2 regions of the Anabaena azotica SJ-1 genome follow, and region 1 is predicted to be linked to the other one. Evidence: riboswitches for the same ligand, from Rfam matches in the RefSeq annotation. Region 1 holds a riboswitch; the other holds the start of a gene.
The links. A riboswitch is a leader RNA that binds a small molecule or an ion and turns the genes downstream of it on or off. The one in region 1 is predicted to bind cyclic di-AMP.
Positions count from the first base shown of each region.

Region 2: linked by a shared signal. The riboswitch ahead of ACLLO5_RS13520 (glycosyltransferase) and the one ahead of ACLLO5_RS21525 (universal stress protein) in region 1 are both predicted to bind cyclic di-AMP.

Region 1 is NZ_CP178454.1:4,959,068-4,975,469, forward strand. Features, by position in the region: gene ntrB (nitrate ABC transporter permease) at 1-38, shown strand, start outside; gene ACLLO5_RS21515 (ABC transporter substrate-binding protein) at 344-1,786, shown strand; gene ACLLO5_RS21520 (ABC transporter ATP-binding protein) at 1,828-2,664, shown strand; cyclic di-AMP (ydaO/yuaA leader) riboswitch at 2,910-3,045, shown strand; gene ACLLO5_RS21525 (universal stress protein) at 3,154-3,840, shown strand; gene ACLLO5_RS21530 (SLC13 family permease) at 3,981-5,318, shown strand; gene ACLLO5_RS21535 (chlorophyll a/b-binding protein) at 5,517-5,720, opposite strand; gene ACLLO5_RS21540 (MFS transporter) at 6,229-9,267, shown strand; gene ACLLO5_RS21545 (transposase) at 9,359-9,958, opposite strand; gene ACLLO5_RS21550 (Uma2 family endonuclease) at 10,378-10,914, opposite strand; gene ACLLO5_RS21555 (rhomboid family intramembrane serine protease) at 11,010-11,702, opposite strand; gene ACLLO5_RS21560 (tetratricopeptide repeat protein) at 11,813-13,924, shown strand; gene ACLLO5_RS21565 (protein kinase domain-containing protein) at 13,970-15,766, opposite strand.
Region 2 is NZ_CP178454.1:3,047,281-3,063,682, reverse strand. Features, by position in the region: gene ACLLO5_RS13545 (AAA family ATPase) at 1-456, opposite strand, end outside; one part of gene ACLLO5_RS13540 (ISKra4 family transposase) at 457-1,367, opposite strand; one part of gene ACLLO5_RS13540 (ISKra4 family transposase) at 1,367-1,523, opposite strand; gene ACLLO5_RS13535 (AAA family ATPase) at 1,542-2,204, opposite strand; gene ilvA (threonine ammonia-lyase, biosynthetic) at 2,357-3,868, shown strand; gene ACLLO5_RS13525 (ATP-binding protein) at 3,912-8,615, opposite strand; cyclic di-AMP (ydaO/yuaA leader) riboswitch at 9,206-9,384, shown strand; gene ACLLO5_RS13520 (glycosyltransferase) at 9,546-10,826, shown strand; gene ACLLO5_RS13515 (HPF/RaiA family ribosome-associated protein) at 11,345-11,974, shown strand; gene ACLLO5_RS13510 (hypothetical protein) at 11,979-12,185, shown strand; gene ACLLO5_RS13505 (DUF4142 domain-containing protein) at 12,293-12,865, opposite strand; gene ACLLO5_RS13500 (pyridoxamine 5'-phosphate oxidase family protein) at 13,006-13,467, opposite strand; gene ACLLO5_RS13495 (DUF5132 domain-containing protein) at 13,757-14,341, shown strand; gene ACLLO5_RS13490 (HAD-IC family P-type ATPase) at 14,301-16,402, shown strand, end outside.

The sequences.
Region 1 (16,402 bases):
AAGAGTTAGTTACTCATCGTCCAGGAAGTTTGAAGTAGAAAAAATTATTTACAGCTATGGCAGGCAAGATGTCTGTCCCACATTGAAAAATAAAACTGCAAGATGCAATGCAAGTTTGCATTTGAGTGTCAACTTATTAATGATTGTGATAGATGGAAGGCTACAAAGCTTATCCAACAATTTTGGCAATATCTAAAATCCCAAATCGGGCGTTGCATAATTGCAGGATGAAATCGTTAAATTCAAGCTAGAAAACTATTTCTGTTTGCACCTTTGCTGAAGATAAAAATTATCCCATTAATCAGCAGCACGAAAAATCTAAAATCCGAAATTGTATACAATTATGAGTGAAAATCATTGGACGAGAAGAGATTTTATTAAGGGAATAGGTGCAACGACTGCGGGTTTAGCGTTGTCATCTTGTGCTATTTCTGGAGATAGGTCTGCTAAAGGACTGACAGAAGCAGCCTTAGCTGTAGAACAGGTAGTTAGACCCCAAGATTTAGAAAAACCCGATATTACAGTTGGTTATGTACCTGTTAATGATTGTGCGCCATTTGCGATCGCCTGGAAAAAAGGATTTTTCCGCAAATATGGCTTAAACGTTAAACTCAACCGCGAAGCTAGTTGGGGAAACTCCCGCGACGGTCTGATTTTTGGTCGTCTTGATGCTGCACCCGTCGTCTCCGGTGCTGTCACCAACGCCCGCATAGGTGCAGAAGGCGCACGTCATGCCCCCCTATGTGCAGCCATGACCATACACCGTCACGGTAACGCCATGACCATGAACAAAGAGATGTGGGACTTTGGCATCCGTCCTTGGTACGAATATCAACAAAAATATGGTGACGGTGCTTTAGAAGCCTTTGGCAGAGACTTCCGTGGCTATTTTGACAAACAACCCCCAGAAAAGAAAATTTGGGCAGTAGTTTTGAGTTCGGCTATTTACGAATACTTTGTTCGCTATATATCTGCGGCTGCTGGTGTAGATCCCCTGAAGGAATTTCGGGTCATCATCGTTTCCCCACCGCAAATGGTGACAAACATGAGAATTGGCGCTATGCAAGCTTACATGGTAGCCGAACCTTGGAACACCAGAGCAATTCAAGGTAACGAAGGTATCGGTTTTACATTCGCTCAAGGTAAAGAAGTTTGGCAAGGACACCCAGACAGACTACTAGGAGTAATGGAATCTTTTATCGTCAATTATCCCAAAACTTACCGTTCTTTGGTGAAAGCAATGATAGAAGCTTGTCAATATTGCAGTAAACCCGAAAATCGCCAAGAAGTAGCCGAATTACTGACAGAACGTTCTTTCACTGGTGCAAAACCCAAAAAACCAGGTGTTCCTATTACTAAGTTTACGGCACCGGGAATTATTGGCAATTATAACTATGGTGGTTTTGATGGTCAAGACCGTACTATTAACGCTGACGACACAACCATTTTTTATGATATTCCTGACAATATTCCCCACGAAATAGGAGAACATTCAACATTTTTATGGCGTTCTCGAAGTCTTTGGTTAATGACTCAAGCTGCCCGTTGGGGACAAATCAAAGAAATTCCCAAAAACGCTAATAAAGTAGCCGAACAAGGTTGGAGAACAGATTTATATCGAGATATAGCTGCGGAAATGGGAATTCAATGCCCCAAGGAAGATTATAAAATTGAACCACCAGAAGTATTCATAGATAAAAAAGGCTTTGATCCTAGCGATCCTGTCGGTTATCTAAATAGTTTTGCGATCAGGGCTAACGCTCCTACTCGCTTCTTCATGTCTTAAATATTCAAACAATACGGCGACAAATTCAGGAGGATTTGATCATGGAATATACAGCCTTATCACAAAATACTTATCAACAAGTTATGCCCCTTCATGGATTTCTAGAAATTGAAAATTTAGTCAAGTCTTATCCCACACTAGATAAAGGCAACTCTGTGATCTTAGATGGCGTTAATCTGACAATTGGTGAAGATGAGTATATTTCTGTAATTGGTCACTCTGGTTGTGGTAAATCAACACTGTTAAAAATTATCGGTGGTTTTGAAAAAGCCACATCTGGCTCAGTCCGTTTAGATGGTAAAGAAATCCGCAAACCAGGTGCAGATAGAATGATGGTATTTCAAAATTATTCTTTGTTACCTTGGTTAACTGTAAGAGAAAATATCCGTTTAGCTGTAGATGAAGTGCTAAAAAATGCAAATCGATCTGAAAAAATTAGCATTGTAAACGAACATTTGGCAATGGTAAACTTAACAGCGGCTGCCGATAAGTATCCCGATGAAATTTCTGGAGGTATGAAACAAAGAGTAGGTATTGCTAGAGCTTTAGCAATTCGTCCTAAAATGTTATTAATGGATGAACCATTTGGAGCTTTGGATGCCTTAACTCGTGGAAAATTGCAGCGTCAGGTATTAGATATCTGGGAAAATCATCGTCAAGCAGTAATGATGATTACTCATGATGTTGACGAAGCAATTTATATGTCAGATCGCATTGTCTTAATGACCAATGGACCAGCCGCTACTATCGGAGAAATTCTCGAAGTTCCGTTTAAGCGTCCACGGGATCGGAGTATGATCCGCAATTCTAAAGAGTATTTTGAACTCCGTAACCACGCTTTGAATTTTCTTGACCGCTACTTTACTTCAGAAGAGTGAAATAAATGTAAGAATTCAGGAGTCAGAAGTCAGAATGCTGGTTAAATCAGGAAAGGAGCGGGATTTTCTCACAATCATCACAGTAGGTGCTAAAAGCCATTATTGTTCTGAATTCTGTATTCTGAATACTGACAAATAAATTATTATTTGATGAGTATACAATTGTGGAAATATAAGCTACAATTCAAAAAGTAAAAATTTCATATTCTGAACATTTTTACTTGGGAATTATGAATTCCGCAAAACTCTGTGGGTAGCCTAATTCACATTCATGAAAGCTGGATTTGAAGCGGAGGAACCAATGTTTGGGGCTAATCTTAATTGAGAGACACCTTCCAGTCTTAGCCCGTCAGCTAACTCCGTCGGCAATGGAAGGAACCTCCAAAACCTTGGCTGTAATATCAGTTCTTGTTGGGGTTTCCTTGATAAATTTGCGATTTTAGTTAATGATTTTGGATCAAATATGAATCTAAAATCTAAAATCTAAAATTGTCATCCCTGCTTCTCATTGATGATTTGTTTCAAGGGAGAGAAGTTAAAGCTGTGAGAATTAAGCCATTGTTAGCAAGATTACAAAGTGCCATAGGTCGCTATGACCTAATGGAGCAGATGATATTAATACCTGATCCTCAAAAATGCGTTAGTGAAAAAGATTCACAAGCAAAATCTATCAATTTAATTGTTGGCTATGATGCTTCACCGAATAGTCATACAGCCTTAGATATTGCTTTTTGTATTGCCCATCAAACCCATTTAGCTACAAACATTCAAGTTAATGTCCAGGCTGTATATGTATTAGAAGAACAACCAAGTAGTTATTCTAATCACAGAAGTATGCCCCAAAAGCAGCTTGCTGTAGAGTATCCAGCTTGTGAAGTAACCCAATCAAAAACACTGGTATTAACTCCATCAAAACCACAGTTAATAACTTCATCAATACCAGATCAAGCAGATAAAATTCTTTGGCAAGCCAAAAATTTAGCTCAAGAATGGCAAAGTTATTTTAAATCTCATCTGCGGTTTGGTAACTTAGGTACTGAATTGAAAAAAGTTGTGGAATTAGAAGCTGCTGATGTTCTATTTTTAGGTTGTCAATCTATCAATCATCCTTTGATTGATACTTTAGACCCTAATTTTCCTTGTGCTGTGTTGGGTATTCCCAGTTGTCTTGATTAATCACATAAGATTTGACCATTCTTCAAAGCAACTGACAAGTTTCAGATTCGCAAAGTGAACCGTATTGCTTTTTAAGTCGCCTATAGTCTAGGTGACTTTTTTGCTACTATGCAATCAATACCATTATCAGGGAGGATAGTATGGAAAATTGGCAAGCTGTCCTAAGTATCATCACATTTATAACCGTCATTGTTGTCATTATGACGGAATGGATTCATCTAACTGTTGCTGCTTTACTAGGGGCATTAATATTAGTTTTTACTAATATTATGACTTTACCAGAAGCTGTTGGTTACATTGGCAAAAGTCATGGGACTTTGGGTTTATTTTTTGGGGTCATGGTTTTAGTTAGGGCATTTGAACCTACTAATATCTTTAGTTATATAGCTACACAAATAGTCATTCTGGCTCAAGGTAGTGGCAAAAGATTACTCTTAGGCATTGTGGCATTAGTTACACCGATTTGTGCTGTTTTACCTAACGCAACTACGGTAATGTTATTAGCACCGTTAATTCCACCAATGGCACAAGAAATAGGAGTTAATTTTGTACCTTTATTAATTTTGATGGTTTTTGTTGCTAATAGTGCGGGATTATTAACTTTAGTAGGAGACCCTGCCACCTTTATTGTTGGTGATGCTGTAAATATTAGCTTTATAGATTATTTAGGAAAATTGAGTTTAGGGGGAGTAATTGCTGTTACTGCTGTAGTAGTAACACTACCAATTTTATTTAAAAGGATTTGGAATACAAACCTAGATAATCTCGCAGAATTACCTCACCCAAAAATTAATCATCCACGAGTTTTAATAATGGGTGGATTTATAGTAACTTTTGTGTTGATATTTTTCGTCATTGGCGAATCTTTACCAGTTCCTATTTCCCCTGCGGCTGTAGCTTTATTAGGTGCAACTTTAGCTTTATTACTAGCGCATCAAAGTAGGATTGATTCAGTTAATAATATTTTGAAAGATGTAGATTGGAGTACATTAATATTCTTTATGAGTATTTTTGTATTAATTGGCGGATTAGATAAAACAGGAGTTATTAAAGGTTTATCAGGCGTTTTAGGAGTTATTTTAGGTAAAAATATTCTGCTGGGTTCTATATTGTTGTTATTTGTGGTGGGGATATTATCCAGTGTTGTTCCCAATATTCCGTTAGTTGTTGCTATGGTTCCTTTGTTAAAACAATATATTGTCAATGTGGGATTAGCACCAGCAGAAGTTTTAGCACCAGATTTTCAAGGGCAGTTTCCTCCAGAAGTTTTACCTCTATTTTATGCAATGATGTTTGGCGCAACTTTGGGAGGAAATGGTACGTTAGTGGGAGCATCTTCTAATATTGTTGCTGCTGGTATTGCTGAACAGCATGGGAAACGCATTACTTTTAAAACTTTTCTCCATTATGGAATTCCCATTACTATATTACAACTTGTGACTGCGGCTTTATATGTTTTGATTCGGTTTTTTCTATGAGTGTGAAAATTGCCATTGAAAAGTTTCAGTAGATAACCGAAGTTGCTAGTTAGGAATTATGAGACTAATTTATTCTCAAAATCTCCCTTCTTTAGTTTTGATTGAATAACTAGCAACTTACGTTAAATAGAGATAATTACAACAGAATTCCAGAGTTATAAATTCTGCTGTAATTGCATTCTGACTTCCGTGTTTGATCTAATATCGCATAATGTGCAGCACATCACGGAGAACGCTATAGCCTGCTAAATCCCACAGCAAGTAGGCTAAAAATCCAATCATTGCCAAGCGTCCATTCCATAATTCAGCTTGGGGATTCCAGCCAAAGATAAAGGCGTTACGATCTACTCCATTATAGGCTTTAGCAACTGGTGGTATATCGGTTGAAGTACGAGTTTCCATGTTTTGTCTCCAAAGTTAAGCAAGTTTGAGATGTTGAATCTTTTGTTCTAAACAATTTAGTGCTTAACTTAAATTTACCTTCTGTACACAAAGCAGCTTTATGCCTATAGGTACAAACTAGAGGCACTCTTGTGGAAGATTATTGGGAATTTTTTGACAAGAAAAAATCCACCTGGCGAGGGTGACAAAAAACTTAATTTTAGATAGGTGTAAATTGAGATAATTAATTCATGATTTAGGTCGGAGAAAATTCAAAATCTATGATTTACTAAATAACAAGATTTTGCTGAAAAATTTCTAGATTTTAACACTAATTAACAATCAAAATATATTCAAGTTCTATCTAGCGTTATATAAAGGTATCCAACCTGGGAGAGATGCTAAAAACGTCTCAGTTACTGGATTCTGGATGGGGGACTTGAATATTGCCATAGATACAACTAAATCCTTAATGAAAGCTAATTTTAATTTAAATTAAAGATAAATTTAGAAGCAGGAAATACAAATCATGCAGGAAATGTACACATATTTTTTATGGTGGATGGCACAAATACCTATAAACACCACCAACGTCACACCAGCACAGGCATCGGTTCTTACTTCTGGTCCGCGCTTTTTTGTGGCTTTAATTTCTGGGGTGATTCTCGCTTTTGCCTTCCAATTAGTGTTAACAAATCTCTCAATTGCGGCTGGGATTTCTTATTTGGGGCATCCGTCAGAGTCGCAGGAAGTTGAAAGTTTCGGGGGTACGATTCGCAAAATTGGGACGAGGTTGGGAATTTGGACTTTAGTTACGGTAACAGTTGCTTTATTCATAGCTTGTTTCTTGGCTGTAAAATTGAGTCTATTAATTTTAGATCCCAGATTAGGCGCTATTTTGGGCTTAGTAATTTGGGGTGCATACTTTTTATTACTGATGTGGGTCAGCACGACTACGGTAGGATCTTTGATTGGTTCGGTCGTGAATACGGCCACTTCCAGTTTTCAGGCGATTATGGGAACGGCTACGGCTGCTTTGGGTGCTAAGGCTGTAAATCAGCAAGTGGTGGCAACGGCGGAAGCGGCAGCATCGGCTGTGCGGCGGGAGTTAGGGAGTGCATTGGCACCGGCAAGTATTCACCAAAACATAGAAGAGTACATAGAAAAGCTACGTCCTCCAGAAATTGATATATCGCGGATTCGTTCTGAATTTGAAAGGTTACTGAGTGAACCGCAATTTAAAGCCTATGCCAGTAGTCCAGACCTGCGTAATATTGACCGTCAGCGGTTTACTGATTTAGTCAGCAGTCGCACAGATTTATCTAAACGAGAAGTTAACCGGATCGCTGATTCTTTATATGGTGTTTGGCAACAAGTAATCAGTCAGCAAGTACCCACAAACGATCGCTTGGGTGAGTTGGTTGATTATCTCAAATCCCTGCCACCAGGACAAACTAAAACAGATGAACTCAATGCTAAACTTGACCAGTTAATTACAGAAATTCATTCCTCCAAAGAAACAGAACAAAAGCCTGGTATGATACAACAGGCAATATCGGCACTGACTGGGGTAGTTTTAGGTAGGGCAGATTTATCGGATTTGGATGTAGAAAAAATTTGGGATTCCCTCGCTACTGCTAGAAAAAAAGTCACAAAACAAATTACACCACAGCCTTATAATCCAATTCATGCTGATGTTGAAAATTACTTGCTCAACGCCCATCCTTGGCAATTAAGTTTGAATAATATTGTTCAAGAATTTCGAGATGTGATCTATGATCCTGCTGCTGATCCTGGTGTAATACGCAGCGAATTAGAAAAAATATCTCGCCAGGATTTTGTGAATATTTTGCAATCTAAGGGACTGTTAACTAAAACACAAATTCAGCAAATTGCTGATCAATTGGTAGCAGTAAAAGATGAAGTATTAGTAACAGTAATTGCCCAGGAAGAAAGAGAGATTGTCCAAGATTTGCAAAGAAGAGTTGAAAGTTATTTACTTGTGACTCCTAAAACTGACTTGACACCAGCAGGAATTGAGGAACATTTTAAACCTTTGTTGGCGGATACAGAGGCAGATTATCAATCTTTATCCCGGCGATTAGCACAAGTTGAACGGGAACAAATGGGAGAAATTCTGTTAGCACGCAATGATATTCAGGAGTGGGAATTAGATCCGATTTTAGATGAATTAGAAATGCAGCGCGATCGCGTGTTGTTAGAATCTCTCAGCATGGCTAAACAGGCACAACATCAAGTGGAAACTCTGTGGCTGAATGTTGAATCATATCTGCGTAACACGGGTAAGCAAGAATTAAATCCTGATGCGATCCGCGCCGATCTGAAACGACTGTTAGAAGACCCCCAAACGGGAATTATGGCTATTCAGGCGCGTTTGTCTCGCTTTGACCGAGATACTTTGGTGCAATTGTTGAGTCAACGTCAAGATTTAACTGAAGCACAAGTTAATCAAATTATTGAGGTGGTGGAAGAAATATGGCGTGGTATTCTCCACACACCACAAAAAGCAAAAGAACAATATGATTCTGTCATCTCTACTATTGCGGATTATCTGCGAAACACTGGTCAGGAAGAATTAAATCCTGAAGGTATTCAGCAAGATTTAAACAGGTTGTTTGCACATCCGAGAGAGGGTGTTGTGGCATTGCGTCGCCGTTTATCGCATATTGACCGGGATACTTTGGTCAAGTTGTTGAGTCAACGTCAAGATTTAAGTGAGGAACAAGTTAATCAAGTAATAGATGCTACGCAGACATCAATTAAAAATATTGTCCGTGCGCCTCGTCGGTTAGCAACTAGAACCCAACAAAGAATGCAAACTTTTCAAACTTATTTGCAGGAGTATTTACGATTAACTGGTAAAGCAGAATTGAATCCCGAAGGCATTAAGCGGGATGTACAATTGTTGCTGCATGATCCACGAGTGGGTATGGAAAGTTTAAGCGATCGCCTCTCGCATTTCGATAGAAACACAATTATTGCGTTGTTGAAAATTCGGGAAGATATGACTGATGAAGAAGCTGGAATAATAGCTGATAATATGATCTCTGTGCGTGACCAATTTGTAGAACAGGTGCGGGGTATTCAACGACGTATTCAAGATGCAATTGAGGGTATTTTTGCCAGTATTCGTAATTATCTTAATTCTCTAGAACGCCCAGAACTTAATTATGATGGGATTAAACATGATATCCGCCAATTGTTTGATGATCCCCAAGCCGGGTTTGATGCCTTGCGCGATCGCCTATCATCTTTCAATCGTGATACCTTAGTAGCTATTGTAAGTTCTCGTGAGGATATCTCTGAGGATGATGCTAACCGCATTATTGACCAAATTGAACGCGCCCGAAATACTGTTTTACAACGGGCTGAACAGCTACAGAACGAAGCGCAAAATCGGCTAGAACAGGTGAAACATCAAGCACAGCGTCAAGCAGAGGAAACACGTAAAGCTGCTGCTAATGCCTCTTGGTGGTTGTTTGCAACAGCATTTGTTTCCGGGATTTCTGCGGCTTTAGGAGGTGCGATCGCTGTGGTGTTGATTTAGGTTTATCAAGTTGTCTAAGCTACATTCTGACCTCCCAACTGGGAGGTTTTTTTGACTAAAAATTCCACAATGAAGGCAATGAAGGCGATCGCTAATTAACATTTGTAGGATTTTCCTCATCTTCTGCCCAATTTATCGGATTGGTAACTATGTACTGACGAATATTATTTAATGCTTCCTCATTGCGGATAATATGTTCATAATAATTACGTTGCCAAATAACATTTCCTTTAGCTTTATTGATGCGATTAACTTGCCGTGTAGAAACAGATTTATAATTTTGAATTATTGCCGCCAAAGATTGTCGTTTTGTGCCATTAATTTTAATTTTTTCACCTGTAGGGGCGAAGCATTGGCTCGATAAATTTGTTTTTTGTTGAGAATATTGATTTGCCAATGCTTCGCCCTCCGCATCAGGATTATTAACTATGAGAATAATTCCATGTAAATGATTGGGCATAATCACAAATTCATCTAACTCTACATTTTGAAAATGCTGATGAAGAGATAACCAACATCCTTTTGCTATCTCACCATTGGTATTTAATTTCATTTCACCATCTACAATTTCACCAAATAAACAATTACGTTGATAGGTGCAAATGGTGACGAAATATGCTCCCTGTTGAGAATAGTCGTATCCTTTTAATCGGATAGAGCGACGGTGATGGATGTCGGGATTATAGGGCATGAATTTAATAGATATATTTCGTTGTCATATTCATGGGGAAGGGTGAAGCATTCGCCAATATAGGTTATCTATTCGTTCCATATTTTTATCATGCGAATGCTTCACCCCTACGGGATAATGTGGTGCGGGACAGAAAGCCCACTAGGTGTGTACCTCATAACATCATAAACTGCTGTATAAGCTTAAATCAGTTTTTCTACCTCAGATTTTTCCAAACCAGTTAAATTTACCACCTGTTCTAAAGACATTCCACTTGCTAATAAATTTATAGCAACTTGCCTTAATTGAAATTCTGCTTGTTCAGCACGTTGTTTTTCTTGTTCAGCTTTTTAACGTTCTGCGTCAGCTTTTTCGCGTTCAATATTAGCTATTTCTTGACCTGTAGGTAATAATTCACCATCTAACGTCATCCAACGCAATCAAGTAGTTTCAACACCTCTATAACTACCAGTCCACCGCACCAAAGCTAAACCTAATGATTGACTTACTAATTGATTCTCAGCATTAGGTGTGATTGGTTGATAAACACCACGATTGAGAGAAAATCCTGCTAAGTCTTCAGGATGAAAAGGATCAAACCAAAAATATTCAGGAACACGCAACAAATTTTGATAGATTAGTTTTTTCTCATTTTTATCTTGGGATGCGGTACTTTCAGAAAGTAATTCAATCACCACATCTGGGGGTTTTCCTTCTTCCCAAACCACCCAAGACAAACGTTCTTTTTTAGGAACTCCTAAAACAGCAAAAAAATCTGGCCCTCTAAAGTCTTGATTTTTCAACTGTGCCAAACTAAAATAAACAAACATATTGCCACTGACATAGCCATCAGACCTTGCTTCTAACCAAGGACATAGGGTATCAATCAGCATATCCATTTGGAATTTATGCCGTTGAGTTTCCATCGGGATACCATCATCATAAGGAAGTTCTGCCTGAGTTGGCGGCAGTTTCACACTAGGTTATGCAAGGATAATTTCTGACATGACTTTAGTGTGGGAATTATTAATACTTTTATATTACAGCAAAATTTAGAATTTAGAATTTAGAGTTACCTTTTTACCATTTGCATAAAAGCCGCGCCTGTCACTAATCCGGCAAATTGTCCCCAATAACTAAGATTATTCACACCACCAGGAATATTTAAACTACCAATCCCATAAAATAACTGCTGAATAAACCACCAAAATAAATATAAAAAAGCCGGAATTTCTACAGGAATAAAGACAACCATCAAAGGCAACACAGAATATATTTTGGCTTTAGGAAACTTCATAATATACGCACCTAAAATAGATGCGATCGCACCATTAGCCCCAATAACTGGAACTGTTAATGTTGATGCCATAAAAATATGAATCATTCCCGAAAAAACACCAGCAACTAAATACAGCAATAAATATCTTTGTTGTCCCAGAAATCTTTCTACAGTCTTACCAAATACCCATAAAAATAGCAAATTGCCTATGATTTGACTAAAACTACTATGTACAAATAGCGATACAGGTAAAGAAAGTAATCGCCAAAATACAACTATCCAAGCTGCTGAATTGTAAAAAACTGCATTTGTTATTGCTGCATTGGTTTGTTCTGGAATAATCCCCCAACTATTGACAAAATCACCTAATTGACCAGAAGTGTCAAGTTTAAGTTCCCAGCAAAATATAGCAACATTAATGCCAATCAACCAATAAGTAATAATTGGCTTTTTCCAACTCTGAATGTTATCACTAATAGGAATCATGATAATTGGTAACTCGTAATTGCTGGTTGTTCCTCCTCATCTCCCCAGTCCCCGAATCCCTGTGGCAAGATTGTAATGATGTAATACTGCACTTTAACTCAACAACCGAGATGCTAGGAAACACACTTGTTGGAAGATACCAAATTATCAGCCATTTGGGAGGAGGGGGATTTGGCGAAACCTACGTCGCTTATGATACTCATTTACCTGGTTCACCGCAGTGTGTTGTCAAGAAACTCAAGCCTCAGTCTAGTAATACAGCCACTTTAGAAATAGCTAGACGGCTATTTGATACTGAAGCGCAAGTTTTATACAAATTAGGAACTCATGACCGCATTCCCCAACTTTTAGCATACTTTGAGGAAAACGCAGAATTTTATCTTGTCCAAGAATTTATTCCCAGTCATGACCTAAGTCAAGAATTATCACCAGGAAAAACTTTAACTGAAAATGAAGTAATTTCGCTATTACAAGAAATTTTAGAAATATTAGATTTTGTGCATCAACAAAAAGTAATTCACCGTGATGTGAATCCACACAATATATTGAGACGAGAGGCGGATGGTAAATTGATTTTAATTGATTTCGGGGCAGTTAAAGAAATCACCACACAATTAATTACTCCCACAGGTCAAACTCAATCTACCGTCGCTATTGGTACACCTGGTTATATTCCGGGAGAACAAGCACAAGGTACACCCAAATTAAGTAGTGATATTTATGCTTTGGGAATTATTGGCATTCAAGCCATCACAGGATTATCACCTCACCAATTAGCAAAAGATGCAGATACTAATGAAATTATTTGGCGTAGTCATACCACAGTCACACCAGAATTTGCAGAATTTTTAGATAAAATGGTTTGTTATGATTTTCGTCAACGTTATGCTTCTGCAACTCTAGCTTTAAATGCCCTACAAGAGTTAATTAAACCTCCCTCTGGTACAATAGTCTTCAGCCCTGCTGTTCAAATTAATAGTATCAAACCTCAGAAATCTAAAAAAAGTTTATTGATTAAATTAGCATTAGGAATATTTCTACTGGGGATAGGGGGAACGGCATCAATATACATATTCAACCAAATTAATACTAATAATGCTACGGAATTATATAAACAAGGGGACACACTTTTACAATTACAAAGATATGAAGATGCGCTAGTAGTATATCAAAAAGTAGTGAAGATCAAACCAAATCATTTTCAAGGCTGGTATGGGCAAGGTAAAGCATTATTTAAATTAAAAAAATATCAAGAATCACTCATAGCTTATGATAAAGCAATTCAACTCCAGCCGGATTATTTAGAAGCTTGGACTGGTAGAGGTTTTGCTTTAGCAAGTTTACAGCGATATTCAGAAGCAATTGCTTCTTTTGATCAAGGATTAAAATTTAAAAATAATGATCCAGCTTTGTGGAATGCTAAAGGTGATGCTTTCAGAAATTTAAACCAATATGATAATGCCATTAAGTCCTATGAACAAGCAATTGAATTACAACCAGATAATTATGAATTTTGGTATAAAAAAGGCTTATCTTTACAAAATATCCAACAATATGATGATGCTATTACAGCTTATGCAAAAGCCATAGAGTTAAAACCAGACTATACAGCAGCTTTGTATAATGTGGGTAATTCTCTAGTCAAGTTAAACCGCTATGAAGATGCTTTAAAAGCATACAGTCAAGTTGTACAGTATCGACCAAATCATTATCAATCTTGGTTTTCTAGGGGTAATATCTTGATTACTTTACGACGATATGCAGAAGCGATGGATTCTTTTAAGCAAGTCATAAAATATAATCCTAATAACTATCAAGCATGGTATAGTTTAGGATGGTCATTACATCAAAGTCAACGTTATGCAGAAGCGATAGAAGCTTATAATCAAGCCATTTCTTTGAAAAATAATGATTATCTAGTCTGGTATAATTTAGGTAATTCACAATATAATTTACAAAAATATGAAGATGCTTTATTATCGTATAATAAGGCAGTACGGTATCAGAAGAATCATTATGAAAGCTGGTATAGTAGAGGTAACACTTTATTAAATTTACGAAAATATCCAGAAGCTATAGCATCTTATCAACAAGCTATTAAATATAAACCTGATTACCAACAAGCAATAGAAGCACTCAAGCAGGCAGAAAATCAATTACCACAGTCAAAAAATCGCCCCATCATTGTACCAACAGTGGGAATGCCTAATACAAATTATTAAATATTATTGAATATTTGTAAATAAATGATTTCTAGTTGATATTAACTACGTGCTAATATTCACTTCTCGTGGATAGTCTGGTGTAGAAAAATATGCAATTTTGGCATCTGAATCTATCTGACTAAACAGAGTGGGTTGACTGATAACAGACATTTTTTTCTGGTTGACAATTTTTTGAATTTTTTCCCTAAGTAGGAGTTTTTCTTTATACTCTTGCAATTTGATTTGAGCTTGAGGATAAATATTTGTATCTTGGGGAATTTTGTCAAGCAATTTTATTGCTCCAGAAAAGTCATTAACTAATGCTTTTTGGTAGGCTTTATGCAAGAAATATCCTGCTCTCATTTGTCGTTTTTGATTGTATTCAACTAATTTTTGTTGCACCATAGCACCCGCAGCGGTTTCTGGAGGAATTTGACGCAGATATTCTAAAGCAGCCGAAAAATCTTTAACCTCGGCTTTTGCATAAGCTTGACTTAATAAATCATTTGTTTTTGCTTCCAAGTTAGCTTGTGTTTGTTCGAGTATTTTTTCTCTTTTAGAACGCCAATATAAAGTGTAAGGGATTTGCGGAACAGCACGCATTGCTTCTGATAATTTACCTTCATTTAAGGCTTGTTCCGCGACTAAATAGTTTTCTGTGTCAGCGTGCCATTGCTTTTGCCATTCAGCAATTGAATCTTGAGCTTCTGGATATACATTGCTATAGGGAGGAATTGATTTAGCTAAATTAATTGCTTTTTCTAAATTCCCGGATTGATACTCTGATATTGCTTGAGATAAGGTTACTGTTTCTGGATGGCGTTGAGATTGACTAGCTAAAGAATATACTCCTAAGCCAACTACTAAAGAATTAATCATGATTCCCCATCGCATTCCTGCTAATAATGGGTCTGATTTAACCGTGGTATTGTGATTTGGAACTGTAACAACTTTATGTTTTAGTTCCGCAACTGTTGAAGACTTTGGGGACATAATTGCTTCTGTCTGGTGTTTCCATTTGATGTGTTGAAATACCCAAATAGCTTCACTGGCAGACTGAAAACGTTCTTGATAATTATAGCGAATCATTTGGCTGATAAAAACGGTTAGATAATCATCAATTTCAGTATTTTCACAACACCAAGGCAGGTCATTATTAGCAGGATTAATTTTTAGTTGCAGAGGTGTTAAACCTGTTAAACCTTGGAGAGCAATCATTCCCAAAGCATAAATATCACTATTAGGTTGTGTTTGACCAAGAAATTGTTCTGGTGGGATGTAACCTAATGAACTCACAGGAATCTGAGAAATCAATAATTCTGTATCAATGCTAAAATCAATTGGCTGAATTGAACCAAAATCAATTAGCACTAATTTTCCATCAGAGGAGCGTCGGATTAAGTTTTCTGGTTTGATATCACAGTGAATGAATCCTTGAGAATGAACAAATTCAAGAATGCCTAAAGCATCTTCTAGAAATGCCATAGCTGCGGTTGTTGTCCATTTACGTCCCTGCTGTTGATTCTGTTTTAATTCGACAGATAAGGGTTGCCCAGAAATATATTCTTGCACCAAATAAAACCGATCATTTTCCTCAAAACAGGTGATGAGTTGAGGAATTTGATCATGCTGTCCTAACAGCTTGAGAGTTTCAGTTTCTGTAAGAAAACGCAGTCTGAGGTAGTCAAAGTAGGAATTAGACTGATAGTTGTTGACTTTTAGCTGTTTAACAACATATCTGGGTCTTTCTGGATAGTCTACATCTTCAACAATGTATGTTTGTCCAAATACTCCTGCACCAAGGCTTTGAACGATGTGATAGCGTCCTTGCAATAATTGATTAACTGTTTGCTTGCTCATAAGTTCCTTACTGAGGAATTGCTACATAAGTTGTTACCTACCTTTTCTGAATTTCCGGGCTGTTTCCGGAATACTGAGAAATAATTGTTTGTAACTTTAAATTAGATTGAGTTCCACAAATTCCTGCTTGCGAATAGATATTTTCATGAAAAAATAGCCTACAATGCCCTATTCATAAGCTTTTGTCGCTTTTGGGATTTCTAGGGGAGATTAGGAGGCTGGTGAGATTAAATACACTTAATTCACGCCTATTCCTGAAATTTTTATATTTATTTTTTCAATACATATACTAATGTCTATGTAATTAAAATTACGATGTTCTAAATGAGGGGTCTGAGGTAGTAGGGGTCTGAGGTAGTAGGGGTCTGAGGTAGCATAGTAAGTTGGAGAGGGGTTTAGCTGGGTTCTGCCTATAGATAGAAAAGCGGTATCAGATCAGAGCAAAGATACTGATATGCTGGCTTAATTAGATACATCTCGTTATCAACCGATTTGGGAATTTTGCTGCTCCTTTCTTATTTATTCGATTAGGAGTTTAAAGCTTTAAAATCAAGACGGTTTATATCCCTAGTCATATCTTTGGGATGTTATTGATGAAATATTTCTTAACATAGTGAGAACAACAGACATACAAAA
Region 2 (16,402 bases), 1.9 Mb from region 1:
TGTGATAATGAATTGACAAGTTGGTGCAATTCTCATTAATTGACCTGTAAGAAATTGAGATGATGAGGGATGTAAATTTAAGTCTATTTCATCAATTAAGACTACTGAATATGCAATTTGCTGTCTAACAAACTCGTATAGTATAGGAAAAATTGATTGCTCACCAGCAGACATCTCAGCAACGTCATAAGTTCGATTTCCATCATTGAGTAAGAAGTATGTAGTTTCTTCTGTGGGAGAATCTATGCTAGGCAGTTCTTCTAAATTTTCTGCAAAATAACGATCAGGGAATACCTTTTTATATAATTTTTCTAGCTGTTGGAGGTAATCATTTTCAGGATTAATACCTGCTTCTTGTCGGCGTTTCCAACGAATTAGATATTGCCGTAAACGACCAACACCTAATTCAAAAGAAGTTTCACTTCGGGAGCATCCACTTTTGGAAGAAACACCCAATCAAACAGCAAGTAAGCCATTGAGATAAGCGCAACGAACAGAGAGGATGTGATTGACACTTTCAACATTCCACTGTGCGCCAGAAATTTTTATCCTTAAACCAATTTGTTTAATTGCAGATTCAACTGCACCGGAACCAATAGAACATAATTGTTCAGCTTGATAATAGCTGTAGTTGACAATGCGAGAAAAGTGTTTTTCCAGATAAGCAATGAAATTTTTAGCTTGTTTACCTCGGCAATGATTAAATAAAGTCTTAGCTGCTTCTACTTGACCTTGCCATAATAAAGTTTCAGCAGCCTTAAGTCGCTTTAAAGACCCACCAACTTTATAAAGATTTTCTTTGAGGTGATACCAATCCAAAATTTCACAGCGAGAAAACTGGTCTTGACCAAATTCCCTCACCAGATTCCACACACCATCGTGACCATCTCCTAAGCAAACGAGAGGGTTCACCAACTGTTGGCTATTGACATAATCAATTAATGATTGGTTGTCATCAAAAAATGCACCATAGTAAATCCCTTGCAGACGCACAGTTTTATAGTCTCGCCAGTGACAACCGGCTAGTGGTTTACCTCGCAGTCGAACTTTTCCTCCATCTACACTTACTTCCGAAACGGCTTGTTTTGCAAGTGGTAGTTGAAAATCTTGTGACAGCACTAATTTTTGTTGCGTTGAGTGACCAACTTTTATTCCTGTTAATGCCTCTACCTCGATTTCTGCATTTTGATATGAAACATTCGCTGATAGTCTCAAACAACATTTTTGAAGTAATGGACTTAATCTAATTCTTGGCTTTACACCCAGTTTCTGTAACTGTTTAGTTTTTAATTTCAGTTCTCCAACTAGGCTTTTAATTTTCCTAGTTTTACCTACTTTTGTACCTGTTTTTTGTTCAACAAAAAAAGGGCTATTTCTGGACTTACACTTTCTAGTATTTGGCTACGAACTTTTTTTTCTATACTTTCTAGGTCTGTTAACTGACTCTTATCTGCTTGTTCATACAGTAATGTTGCCAGTTCTCTTACACAGGCTTTGATTCTTTCTTCTATATCTTGGCTCATAGTCTTTGATACGCTTTTTTATCTCTTCTTACATTCTCCCATATTTTGTATATCTTCCAAAAGTGGATGCTCCCTTTCACTTCTCAGTTCTTTATTACCTTCTCCTGTTTCTTGACTGGGAGTTCCTAAATTCCGAAACTGATCAAACCAAAAAATTCCCGGTAATCTAGAAAAGTAATTTCTAACTGATTGATCACCACGATTAATAAAACTTTGTGTGTAATAGCGTCCTCGAAACTGGGCGCGTTCCTCTGGAGTGTTACCAGCCTTCCAATGTTCTCCATTTAAAATAACTTTAACTACACGACTATTTCCCGGTGTAATAAATGAATCGGGACGAAAATCAGGTGGTAGAGAATAATACCATCTTTTTGCAATTTCACGAGTTACTTCTAGTTCTTCTTCTTCAAAAGATACTTCTAATTCAATTCTTGGTGTTCCCCATCGCCAATAACGTCCAGGTAAAAAGCCAATCCAATCAAAATCAGAAACTTTTTGAATGCGTCCAGTTGCTAATGCTAATGGTAAAGCGATCGCTTGTAATAATGTTGTTTTGCCAGAACCATTATCACTTAGAATCAGAAAGCGATCGCTCACTTCATCAAGGATTTTGTTTTTAAAAGAAATCCTCAAATCTTGAAATTTTTTGAAGTTTTGAATATACAGTGATTCTACCTTCATTTGCTAGTCGCTTTTTTTGGTTGAATTACCCTGATCATATCTTCATAATCATGATTTTAGCTTGCGCCCATACAATAATAAATCTGACACATCCCCCCAACTACCCAACAAGCGGTAAAATTAACATCCAACCCCAAATTGCACCCCTTGATATGTATTGCGACTACCTGGTACAAATCCTCACCGCCCGCGTATATGATGTAGCCCAGGAAACACCACTGGAATATGCTCCCAACCTCTCGAACCGCATCAACAACAAACTGCTGCTGAAGCGGGAAGATATGCAGTCTGTCTTCTCCTTCAAGCTGCGGGGTGCATATAACAAAATGGTCAACTTGCCTCCAGATTTACTGAAACAAGGTGTGATTGCGGCTTCTGCGGGAAATCATGCCCAAGGTGTGGCCTTGGCTGCCCGTCGCTTGGGTACAAAAGCAATTATTGTCATGCCGGTGATTACGCCCCAGGTAAAAATCAATGCGGTCAAAGCACGGGGAGGAGAAGTTGTCCTACATGGCAATAACTATGATGATGCTTATGCCCACGCCCGGCAATTGGAAGCGGAAAAAGGGTTAACTTTTATACATCCTTTTGATGATCCTGATGTGATTGCGGGACAGGGAACTATTGGCATGGAAATACTGCGACAATATCAACAACCTATCCATGCAATTTTTGTGGCTATTGGTGGGGGGGGTTTAATTTCCGGGATTGCAGCTTATGTGAAACGGTTGCGTCCCGAAATCAAAATTATCGGTGTGGAACCTGTAGATGCTGATGCTATGTCTCAATCTCTCAAAGCCGGTCATCGGGTGCGGTTGTCTCAGGTGGGGTTATTTGCTGATGGGGTAGCGGTGCGGGAAGTGGGGGAAGAAACCTTCCGGCTGTGTCAGCAATATGTGGATGAAATTATTTTGGTGGATACGGATGCTACCTGTGCAGCGATAAAAGATGTGTTTGAGGATACACGATCTATTTTAGAACCTGCTGGAGCATTGGCGATCGCAGCTGCTAAAGCCTACGCAGAACGAGAACAAATCCAAGGACAAACCCTCATCGCCGTGGCTTGCGGTGCTAACATGAACTTTGACCGCTTGCGGTTTGTGGCAGAAAGAGCAGAATTTGGGGAACGTCGAGAAGCGATTTTTGCGGTGAATATTCCCGAAAAACCAGGAAGTCTGCGTCAGTTTTGTGAATGTATTGGTAACAGGAATTTGACTGAATTTAATTATCGCATTGCTGATAATAAAGAAGCTCATATTTTTGTCGGAATGCAAATAGAAAATCGCGCCGACGCAGCTAAAATAGTTGATAAATTTGAAGCCAGTGGTTTAAAAACAATTGATTTAACCGATGATGAATTAACAAAATTGCACCTGCGGCACATGGTCGGTGGACATTCTACCCTGGCTCAAAATGAATTATTATATCGGTTTGAATTTCTTGAACGTCCTGGTGCATTAATGAAATTTGTCGGTTCTATGTCTCCCGACTGGAATATCAGCTTATTTCACTATCGCAACAACGGCGCAGATTATGGGCGAATTGTGGTGGGAATGCAAGTACCACCCCATGAAATGAAAGAATGGCAAATATTTCTTGATTCCTTGGGTTATCACTATTGGGATGAAAGCCAAAATCCCGCCTATAAATTGTTTTTAGGTTAAGAAGTCCTGAAAACTTTTTCCTATGGATCTAATTACTTGTAGCTCACCCTAAAAGCCTAGAAATTGCCCTGATCAATTCCTCTGGTTCAATCGGTTTGGCGATATGCTGTTGAAAGCCTGCTTCTAGTGCTTGTTGCTGATTGAAATCTCCGGCATAAGCAGTCAGGGCGATCGCCGGAATTTGTCCACCCTGCTCTGGTGGCAAGGCTCTGATCTGTCGCATCAGCATATAGCCATCCATTTCTGGCATCCCAATATCACTTATTAGTACATCAGGTTGGGAACGCATTAAAGCTGTAAGTGCTTCAAGAGCGGAAGCGGCTGTAATCACCCTTGCCCCAGCTTGTTCCAATACAAACTCAATAAAGTCTCTTGTATCGGTATCATCATCTACTACTAAAACTTGGACACTATTTAAATCAAGAGATTGTGTTAATGATTGAGGATCTGGATTGACCATTGGTTGAGAAGGCATAACCGGAAGTCTAAGTGTGAATGTGGCTCCCAAACCTTCGCCCTGGCTCTGGGCTTGAATCGTTCCACCATGCAATTCAATCAAGTGACGGGCGATCGCTAATCCTAATCCCAGTCCACCAAACTTGCGGGTAGTTGTGCTATCTGCCTGACGGAAGTAATCAAACATATAGGGGAGAAAATCAGGAGAAATGCCTTTTCCGGTGTCACTGATAGTAATTTGAGCTTGATTGTCAACCTGTTCTAATAGCACCTTAACCCGACCACCTGCGGGTGTAAATTTAACGGCATTGGAAAGCAAGTTCCAAACTACTTGCTGCAAGCGGGTTGAGTCACCCAAAACCTTTTCCACTTTAGAATCAAGGTTTGCCTCTATCTGAATAGATTTAGCTTCTGCCGCCAGTCGCACGGTTTCCAGCGCCGCTTGAATCATTGATGCTAAATTAATCGGGCTGATTGTCAGATGGAGCTTGCCTTGCAAAATCCGGGAAATATCGAGCAAATCTTCAATCAATTCAGCTTGCAGCTTGGCATTACGCTCAATAGTTGCCAGAGCTAACTTTGTCTTTGACTCATCTAGTTTACTGTTTTGCAGCAGTTTTGACCAACCAAGGATGGGATTGAGTGGCGATCGCAATTCATGGGACAACACCGCTAAAAATTCATCTTTAATCCGGTTGGCCGCTTGGGCTTCTTCCCGTGATGCTTCTGCTGCTGACCGTGCTTGCTGTTCTGCTTGATATAACTGGGCATTTTCCACGGCGACAGATGCCATTTGCGCTAACTGCATCAGAATTGCTTCATCAGCTTCGGTAAAATCACCCTCATATTTGTCGGAAAGTTGAATCAACCCGATATTTTGTTCGTCCTGTCCTACCAGGGGAGCAGCCATCCAGCCGCGCATGGGAGGATGGTTTTTTGCCTCTTTGCCAAAGCCTCGCCAAAAAGGATGTGCCTCTAATTCGGTTTGGGTCATCCTAATTGGGCGATTCAGGCGACACACCAAGGCATAGATACCAGACCCATCTGGCTTTTGATCGTAATTTTGCCACTGAGCATACTTGTCAGACAAATAGATAGCGGTAATTGCCTGTGACCAATTCTGGTCAATCGTCATGCTGGTGACAGATTGGTGAACACCAATAATAGATGCTGCCTGATCCGTGATTACCTGCAAAACTTGTTCAACGGAAAGGGCAGAATTATGGATTGCTACTGCTGCGGTGGTCAATCCCTGCAATTGGTTGATGTAGTGGTGTTCACGGGCAAGTAGACGTTCGCGTTCCAGTTCCGCTTGTTTGCGATCCGTAATGTTGCGGCTAACAGTTGCTAGACCAATCGGCTGATTTTTCGCGTTTGTGATGTGAAAAACGTTGTAAATCATCCACAATGGTTCACCAGTCTTAAAATGACGGAAACGAATTTCCACTTCAGCCTTTCCCTCACGAAAAACACGGGGGAAAAATTCATTGACGATAAAATCCTGATCTTCAGGAAAGAAAAATTCCCTGACTGGAGTTTCGCTATATTGCTGTGTGTCATCTAGCCCAACTAACTGCCTGGCTGCTTTATTGACATAAAACGGTACAAAATTCATATCGCACATCCCGATAAATTCCGTGCTGTTATCGGCAAAGGAAACAAATTTTTGGACTTCCAGTTCCGCTTGTTTGCGATCGCTAATATCTGTGACGAAAACCGTCAGTCCATCGGGCGAAGGATAAACTCGGTGTTCATACCAACGATTCCAGGTGGTGTAAAGATACTCAAACTGGAGGGGCGTTTGTTCACTGAATGCCCGCTGAAATTGAATGTAAATATCAGTGCTAATGGTATCTGCAAACAAGTCCCATAAGCTGTGATTGAGAATCTGCTCACGCTCCATTTTCATGATCTGGCAAGAGCGATCATTGGCATAGGTGAAACACCAGTGGCGATCGAGGACATAAAACCCGTCATTAATACTCGATAAAATAGTTTCGATTTTTTGCTTGGCCGTTTCTGCTTCCAGTCGTAGCAACTGCTCTTTTTGCATGGCATCTCGCCGCAGTTGCGCCAGTTTTAAAGTTGCCTCGACTCGTGCTAACAATTCACGGGCAGAAAAGGGCTTGATTAGATAATCATCGGCTCCAGCTTCTAATCCTTCGACTTTTGCTTCATCTCCGGCTCTAGCAGACAGCAAAATGATAGGAATTTCGCGGGTATGCTGGTTACTCCGCAAAGCACTGAGCAGACCAAAGCCATCCAAACGGGGCATCATCACATCCGTCAGTACCAAATCCGGTAGATGATGAGCGATCGCCTCTAATGCCGCTATGCCGTCAGTAGCAGTTTCTACCACATATTGACTACTCAGCAATCGCTTCACATACTCCCGCATATCAGCGTTGTCATCAACTAGGAGAATGCGAGGAGAGGAAGGTGACAGGTGACAGGTGACAGGTGACAGTGGACAGGTGATAGGTGATGGGTAAAATTCTTCCCTGCCCCCTGCGCCCTGCTCCCCTGCCTCTTCCGGTAGCCAGCGCAAAACTTCTTCCACGTAAGGGGCTGCACCTAATGCGGTGGAAGCTAAGGTTCGTGTTGCCTGAATGCGATTGTGGGGTAAATGGGCTTTGCCGGTGGGAATGGTGATAGTAAAGGTTGTACCTTTGCCTTCCACACTTTCAACCTGCACCTGACCACCATGCAGCCGCACTAACTCCTGCACTAATGCTAGTCCAATGCCTGAGCCTTCTTGAGTTCTGCCCCGCGCTCCTTCGACTCGGTGAAACCGCTCAAACAATAGGGGCAATTCTGCTTGAGGAATGCCAATTCCTGTATCACTGACTTTCAATTCCACCTGGTTTTTTACTTGTCGCAAGGTGAGAGCGATCGCTCCATCAAAAGTAAACTTAAAGGCATTGGAGAGCAGGTTGAAAATAATCTTTTCCCACATTTCCCGATCTATGTAGACGGGTTCTGATAGTCGCTCACAGGTGACAATCAACTGTAAGCCTGCCTGTTCGATTGCCGAACGAAAGACACTGGCTAATTCGGCGGTAAAAGTGGCTAAGTCAGTGGGTTCATATACAGCTTGTACCCTTCCCGCTTCTATGCGCGAAAAATCTAGTAGTGTATTTACCAGTTTTAATAAACGTAATCCATTGCGATGTATCAAAACGACCTGCTGCCGCTGCCCTTCTGACAGGTCATCTGCTGCTAATAGCTCCTCTAACGGACTCAACATGAGAGTTAAGGGAGTCCGAAATTCGTGGGAGACATTGCTAAAGAAAGTGGTTTTGGCGTAATCGAGTTCAGCTAAAGCTTCTGCACGGTTGCGTTCTTCCTCATACGCCTGAGCATTGGCAATACTGGCAGCAATTTGCGCTGACACCAAATTCAGGAATCCTTGGTAGTTATCGTCAAACAGCCGGAATGGGTTTAAACCCGCCACCAATACACCCGCTTTACCCGTCGGTCCCGATGGTGGGATTGGCAATACCACAGCTTGATGGGGTGAGCGATTCCATGCTCCGGTTGGCAGGTCACGAAATAGTGATTCTAAATCAGAAATCAAATACGGTTTATGGCTTGTCAAAACTTCTGCAAAGTGCCAGAGCGAATCATCATCAAGCGCAACAATTTCAGGAACAGCTAAATGCCCTCGCTCAATTCCGCAAGTTCCAGCTAAAACCACGCATTGTCGAGCAGGATCAAGCAAATAAATCATCGCAAACGGCAGGTCGTAGGGATTGGTTGCCAAACAGTTGGCGCTGAAAGTGCAGGCTTCATCAAATGTACGAGCTTCTACCGTTTTGGCTGCCAATTCCTTTAATAATGCTAACTGGCGTTCTCCAATGATCCGGGGTGTATCGTCCGTATTGGCACAAATAATCCCCCCGGTGCTGCCGTCATCATTGGGAACAGGGCTATAGGAAAAAGTGTAGTAGGTTTCCTCTGGGTAGCCATTGCGCTCCATAATTAGCAGCAAGGCTTCATCGTAAGTACCTTGATTTTGGAATAGTGCTGTTTCTGCACGAGGACTTATTTGATCCCAAATTTCTTGCCAGACGACAGCAGCTTTTTGACCAAGTGCCTCTGGATGTTTGCCTCCGAGAATGGCTCTGTAAGCATCGTTGTACAGGTTGATCAGGTCGTTACCCCACCAAACAAACATGGCTTGGCGAGAGGTTAACATAATTCGCACGGCTGTTTTCAAGCTTTGTGACCAAGTTTCGACCGCACCGAGCGATGTTTGCGACCAATCGTGCGATCGCATGAGTGCCGCCATTTCACCATTGCCGATAAAGAGATTTTCAGAGATATTAAAGTTTATCTCATGGGTCACAGTTACAGCCCTCGAATCACGGTGCTGGTTAAGCTTCCCCGGTCTGTTGCTTGCCCCCGAAGGCTAGACGCGGGGATTTCCGAAGAGTCCATAAAAAGACTTTCTTAGGCTGACTTAAACAACCTCTACTGATTCGGGCTAAATCAAACTTAGCCATCATCGCTACTTTACGGATAATATTTGCAGCCCCATTACAGTCCGCATTTATCTTGATTCCGGTTAAAGTTTTAAACAAACCACGATTTATTCTAACACCACTACTTTTCTACCCTGGTTTAAAAACACGGGGCGTGACCTTGCTCCCGTATTATTTACGTATCCATTGATACGGAACTAGTATATGGAACTTAGCTGGTCTCTTATTTGAGCGCAGCGATCGCCGCATTCATCATTTATTTTCCCTTTTGCCTACTCTTGAGCCACCACAACATCTGTTGCTTTAAAGAGAAACGCTATAACCCAGCCCAGCCATAAATTTTGTTCTTTACACCCCTTGACTCCTGGAAAATTACCTGTTATATTTTCTAGGACAATTAATCAGTCTGCCTAATCCCAATCCCTAAGCTATGTATTAGGACAACTGGGAACGGAGGAACCAAATTTGGGGCTAATCTTTCTAGATTTCGGAATTTGAAATCCACAATCTATAGAAGAAGAACATCTCTCAGTTCTAGCCCGTCAGCTAACTTCGTCGGCATTGGGAGGAGACTGAACGAGCAACATTATTACAAGTAATGTCCTGTTCTCGTCAGTATCCTTGGCTGGTAACTTTGCGCTTCGTTTTACCTGCCCTCGACCTTTGAGGAGAGGATAATCATACCTTCAATTCTAGCGTCTGTGGCAGGATTAGTTGCCTTGAGGTGAAACTCAACTATGTTCCAGACTATACAAAATCGGATTGCGCTTATTTCCGTTGATGGTGATCCATCTGCAAAAACTGGTCAAGAAGAAGCTGGGGGTCAGAATGTTTATGTGCATCAAGTAGGTATGGCTTTAGCGGAACAAGGCTGGCAAGTGGATATGTTCACTCGTCGCAGTAGTCCGAGACAAGCAACAATCGTACCCCATCATCCCAACTGTCGCACCATTCGGTTAAATGCTGGGCCAGCAGAGTTTATTGGACGAGATCATTTGTTTGACTATCTACCGGAATTTGTGGCTGAATTTCAGAAATTCCAACAGCAGCAAGGATTATATTATCCCATAGTGCATACCAACTACTGGTTATCTGCTTGGGTGGGTATGGAACTGAAAAAACGTCAACCACTGATTCAAGTGCATACTTACCACTCTCTAGGGGCAGTTAAATACAGAAGTGTGGGTCATATTCCCGTGATTGCTATCCAAAGGTTAGCAGTGGAAAAAGCCTGTTTGGAAACAGCAGACCGTGTGGTTGCTACCAGTCCCCAGGAACAAAAGCATCTGCGAATACTAGTTTCTCACAGGGGACGAACAGAAATGATTCCCTGTGGTACTGATCTTCAGAAATTTGGTGGACTTCCCAGGTTAGAAGCCAGGGAAAAGCTAGGAATTGCCCCTGATGCCAAAATGGTTTTTTATGTTGGGCGTTTTGATAGGCGCAAAGGAATTGAAACTCTGGTCAAAGCCATTTCCCAGTCTAAGTTTAGAGGTGAGGGAAAGCTGAAACTAGTAATTGGTGGTGGTAGTCGTCCTGGTTACATTGATGGCATGGAGTGCGATCGCATTACCAACATTGTTGCAGAACTAGGACTCGAAGATATAACCATCTTTCCTGGTAGCCTAGATCATAGCATCCTCCCTTACTATTACGCTGCCGCTGATGTCTGCGTTGTTCCTAGTCACTACGAACCTTTTGGGTTAGTGGCTATTGAAGCAATGGCTAGTCAGACTCCCGTTGTTGCTAGTGATGTCGGTGGATTGCAATTTACAGTTGTACCAGAAGTTACAGGTTTACTCGCTCCCCCCAAAAACGACTTAGCTTTTGCAGATGCTATTGACCGCATACTTGCTAATCCATCTTGGCGTGACGAATTAGGTGTAGCTGGACGCGAACGGGTAGAAATTGCTTTTAGCTGGAATAGTGTGGCTTCTCGACTATCTCAACTTTATCTGCGGCTGATGATGCAAGCAGCAGAACAATATCAAAACCAACCTCAGATTTTTGCAGCTTAACAAGGGGTGAACTAGAGTCAAAGTCCCCCTTTTTAAGGGGGATTTAGGAGGATCTGAAAATTCCTTCTTATGGTACAGGACTTACGCAAATGGCATATTAGTAGGGTGCGTCAGACTTCATAAATCCTGCAAATAAACAGATATTTGATACCTGACGCACCATAAAATAGATGTTTGGTGTGACACTTGCGTAAGTCCTATGGTATATACATAGATTAAAAAATATCTTCACCTTAGTTAGATATAAAGATTTTTTTATTTAGCTAAAATTAGCTAATGATAATAACAGCGAAAACTTACAGCAGGTTTCACCTAATTATACCAAAGTAGAGACGTTACATACAACTTCTCTACACTTCTCTACAAGGATTTTAAAGATTGTTTTGTGGTTCATTTGCCTGAAAATCGCTGTAATTACACTTAAACCCATCCTGTAGTTAAGTAAAACAAAAAATGAAGATAAAAAGAAGCACACTATTCAAATAATATAGCCCATCTATGATTTGGATTAAAAAAGCATGAAAATTCCTCCAGAAATAACCTATCGTAATCTAGATAAATCAGAAGCAATTGATAATTTAGTTCATGAAAAAATTGCCAAATTAGAGCATATTTGTAATTACATCAATAGCTGTCACATTGCCATTGAAAAAATACATGACCGACCGCGGACGGGTTCTCCATATCGAGTCAGAATTGATCTCACAATTCCCCCTGGTCATGAACTAGCAGCAGAAAAAAATCCCGGTGAAGGTATCCAATATCAACCGCTAGAAGCAGTAATTAGAGAAACCTTTGATGCCATGCGTCAGCAGTTAACTAAAATTACTCAACGGCAACGTCCAAGTGAACAAGCTAACAGACATACTGAAGCGCAAGAAAATACAGCTTTTGTGACTAAGTTATTTCGAGAAAATGGCTATGGTTTTCTGAAAACTTTAGATGGTCAAGAAATATATTTTCACCACAATAGCGTTTTACATAATGACTTTGACCGTTTAGAAATTGGCACCGGTGTAAATTTTTCTTGGGAACAAGGTGAAGAAGGACCCCAAGCCAGCACCGTAAAAATAGTTGATAAACCTGGTGTGCGTGTTGGTAAATCCTCAGAAACGCTTGTAGAACCGCCATTAGACTGGCAGGAATAGGTGTATGAACACACAAACTGATGAATTGAAAAAAACTGCATCTCAATTACTGGCAGCTATGCTATCTAATCCCCACATTTACCCCCAACTTAGTGATGCAGGAGGTTATGGAAATATGGAACAGCAATTAATTATTGCCTCTGTAGAAATGGCAGAAAGCTTAATTCAGTATGTCGAAAAATCTCATCCACAAAATGAACGGGGTAACTAGTGCCAACTAAAAATCAATAAAAATAAAAGTTTGTAGTTAGTGATTCAGTGCCAACTACAAACTATGAAGAATTAACAATTTTTCACTAATCATCCCTTCTGCCTTCATTATTTTCTACCACGTCCTGTGAGATTATCTTGAATAGAACGAGCTAGACGTAAATGTTCTTCCAAAAGAGGCAAATTTTTTGTTGCCCAATTTTTCAAATCTTCATCATCACCTTGTTGAGATTGACGACGATATAAAGCAATATCTTTGTTATGATCTGCTACCATCTGCTGGATGTATGCTTTATCAAAATCAGCACCAGACAACTTTTCTAAATTGGTTTTTATTCTTTTATTTTCTTTACCAATATCTGAAGGAAAATTAGCACCTTTTTGATTAGCCAAGTCTTGAAGTTCTTGATTGAATTGCGTATGATCTGCAACCATACGTCTGCCAAATTCTTTTACTTCATTACTTTCAGCTTTTTGCTCTGCTAGTCGTCCTAATTCAATCTCCGCTAAATTACCCTGAGCAACTTTAGTGATAAACTGCTGGTCACTCTGATTTACATTATTTTGAGTCAATTGCATGGGTATTAAATTTGGATGAGATAAAGCAATTTTGTGTCCATAAGTAATGGTAAATAAGCTGGATGTTAACAAAACTGCCATGACAATTGGTTGTTTGTTCATGATTCGATTTCCCCATAATTGCCTTATACAAATCCTCAAAAATCTAACAACAGATCCACAGGATTTATTTGGAATTTTGTTCGCGTAGCGTCTCCGTTAGGCAAAGCCGTGCCGAAGGTAGGAGATATTTTGAATTTAAATTAACGGTGTACAAGTTCTAACAAATTAATTGTTTGTGATCTAGAACTAGATGGACTATCCCAATAATCTGCTTTATTTATATTCACTTTTAGCAAAGCTAAATTAGCTTCATCTATTCCTTGAGGAAACCAAGTTTGTAATTTGGGTTGCCATTTTTCTTGTAATTTATTCCTGTCTCTTACTATTTCTGCTGTACCTAAAATAGAAACATATCTCTGTTTATCAGGTGAAGAAAAATTCACATTCACCTGTTGACGATGTTCAATTTCAAATACTTTATGAGAATCAGCAGAGGTAAAGAACCAGAGTATGCCATCAGCATCTATTTCACTAAAGATAGACATAGGACGACTATGTAAACTACCATCATCATCGACTGTAGTTAACATTACATATTCAATGTCTTTAATCAGTGTGCGTAACTGATTAATTTGTTGATTACTGTCGTTTGAATTTGTCATTGATTTGTTTTTAGTAAGTAACGGTTGAGGAGTAAAACCAGGTTTACTGGTTATCAACTATTTTTTTAGTATGAATATTTTTAGATTCCGATTACATGAATCTAAAGGTATAATTCCTCAACAAATAAGCTATATGGTATATAACCCCAGAGATATTTTTGTAATCAAAATATTCATTTTGGATAATAGTGAATAAATAATTCTGTAACTTGAGGCTGAGGTCAAGAGATTGTTGTTTAATTATACTTATATAGGGATTAGAACTTGTGATAATAATGGAGATTAAAAAATGGCATCTACATTAGACACAATTGTTGAAGGTTTGACAGCAATAATTTTTTCACCACTAATTCTACCTATTGCGTCAGCAGTGAAACAACCTGTAGTTCAAAATACTATTAAAGATAGTATTCTTTTTTCTGAAAAATTTAAGGATGCAGTTGCACAAATAGGGGAAGTATTTGAAAAAGCAACAGCTGATGCTAGAAAAGAAAAACCAGATAGTTTTAGCTCTAGTATTTACCCGAATCATGTCACAAATGGTAAATCAGAAGTGGCTCAAGATTTGATTAATATCATATCTGATATAAATGCTGATGTGGAGAGAATGACAAATGGTGTTGCTGATTTGCGGGTGATATTACCTCTAGGAATTGCCTTACTTTCCCTTAGACAACTGTTTAGAAAAGGACTAGAACTGGAAGATGCCCCTTGGTATATATTGGCTTGGTATGCTTTCGATATTTTTACAAGACTGAATTATGAAGATGAAGAGCAATTAACGAACTTATCAATTAATACTGTTTCCATGGAATTTCAGGAGCAAAAAAGTAGTGATTCAAGCAATACACGCGAGTATCAAAGGGAGAACTAGATTTAAAATTAAAGAACTTTATCGCTCACCATCTCTGAAAAATTATTTAGAGCGATCGCTTATAAATTTTGCGGAAATAAAATATGTTTCTGCTAATATATTAACTAGCAATATTTTGGTTATTTTTGATCAGAATATAAGCTATAAAAAAATAGAATTTTTAATTCATAAGGTCTTATTTGATTATAAAGATAAGTCCGATTCCGATTTTGATCATAGTAATAAATTAGTAAAAACTGCCAAAGCTACAAAACATCAACCACTTGCTGTCAAGCATCAGCAAGAAACCAAAGACTGGCATTTGATGGCAGTAGACAAGGTTTTAAAAGCATTAAATACTGCAAATATCTCAGGATTATCCAATGAAACAGCTAATAATAACCTCAAAAAATATGGAAAAAATCTGTTATCAACAACAGTGAAACGTTCTGAACTAGCTATGTTACTTGAGCAATTTAAATCATTGCCAGTGGCTTTACTAATTATTGCCTCTGGAATTTCTATTGCTACTGGGGGCATGATTGATGCTGTAGTAATTTTGGGTGTAGTGGGATTAAATGCTGCTATTGGTTATGCTACAGAAAGTCAGTCAGAACGCATTATTAATTCCCTAAAAAATCGGGCTGAAAAATCAACTTTGGTAATTAGAGATAGTAATCAAACAGCAATTCCCACAGAAAATGTAGTTTTAGGAGATATTTTAGTTCTTAAACCTGGTAGCTATATTGCCGCAGATGCCCGCATTATTGCAGCAGATAATTTGAATGTTGATGAATCTGCTTTAACTGGAGAAAGTCTGCCTATAACTAAAATAACTACATCTTTAAATGGTGAAGATGTGCCTTTAGCAGATCGTTTAAACATGATTTATAAAGGCACATTAGTTATCAATGGAAAAGGATTAGCAGTGGCAGTTGCTACAGGCAATTTTACCGAAATGGGCAAAATTCAGCAACTAGTTGGTGAAGCAACCACAATCCAAACTCCCCTTGCTAAACAATTAGATCAAGTAGGTAGTCAAATTGTTTTCATCGGTATGGGATTATGTGGTTTAGTCTTTGCTATGGGAATCTTACGAGGATATGGTTTATTGCCAATGTTGCAATCCTCTATATCTTTAGCAGTCGCAGCAGTTCCCGAAGGTTTACCAACAATTGCCACTACTACCCTAGCTTTGGGCATTCGCGATATGCGAAAAAATCACGTTCTTGTCCGTAGTTTAAATGCAGTAGAAGCGTTAGGGTCGGTGCAGACAATCTGTTTAGATAAAACCGGGACACTCACAGAAAATAAAATGTCGGTAGTGGAAATTGTCACCGACAGTAAACATATTCAAGTAACTAATGGAGATTTTCTTGCTGGGGAAGAAACTATTAATCCCTATATCTACAATGAATTATTAAAATTAATTCATGTTTCAGTTCTTTGTAATGAAAGTCAAATTAGTCAAAAAAATGGTGATGAATATGTAGTTACTGGTTCAGCAACAGAAAATGCTTTGATTGACACCGCAATTAATGCAGGAGTAGATGTCATTGCCTTGAGAGAAAAATACCCTTTATTGCAAACTAATTTGCGTTCGGAAAATCGCAATTTGATGAGTACAATTCACGCTACACATAATACTAATCAAATGGTTGCTGTTAAAGGAAATCCTGCCGAAGTTTTACAACTCTGCCACAGATGGATGAAAAACGGGCAAATAGTAACTTTAACAGTAGAAGAACGGCAGAAAATGGAAATGGAAAATGATCGCATGGCAGGAAAAGCTTTGCGAGTTTTAGCAATAGCTTATGGTTATATTGAGGAAATTAATAACAACAATAATCATGAATCAGACTTAATTTGGTTGGGTTTGGTAGGAATGGCAGATCCTCTGAGAACAGGTACAAAAAAATTAATTGCAGACTTCCATCAAGCAGGAATAGATACGGTGATGATTACCGGAGATCAAAGTCCTACAGCTTATGCGATCGCAAAAGAGTTAGAATTAAATCGACATCCCCAATTAGAAATTCTCGACTCCAACAACCTCAATAATCTCACTCCTGAAGCATTAGC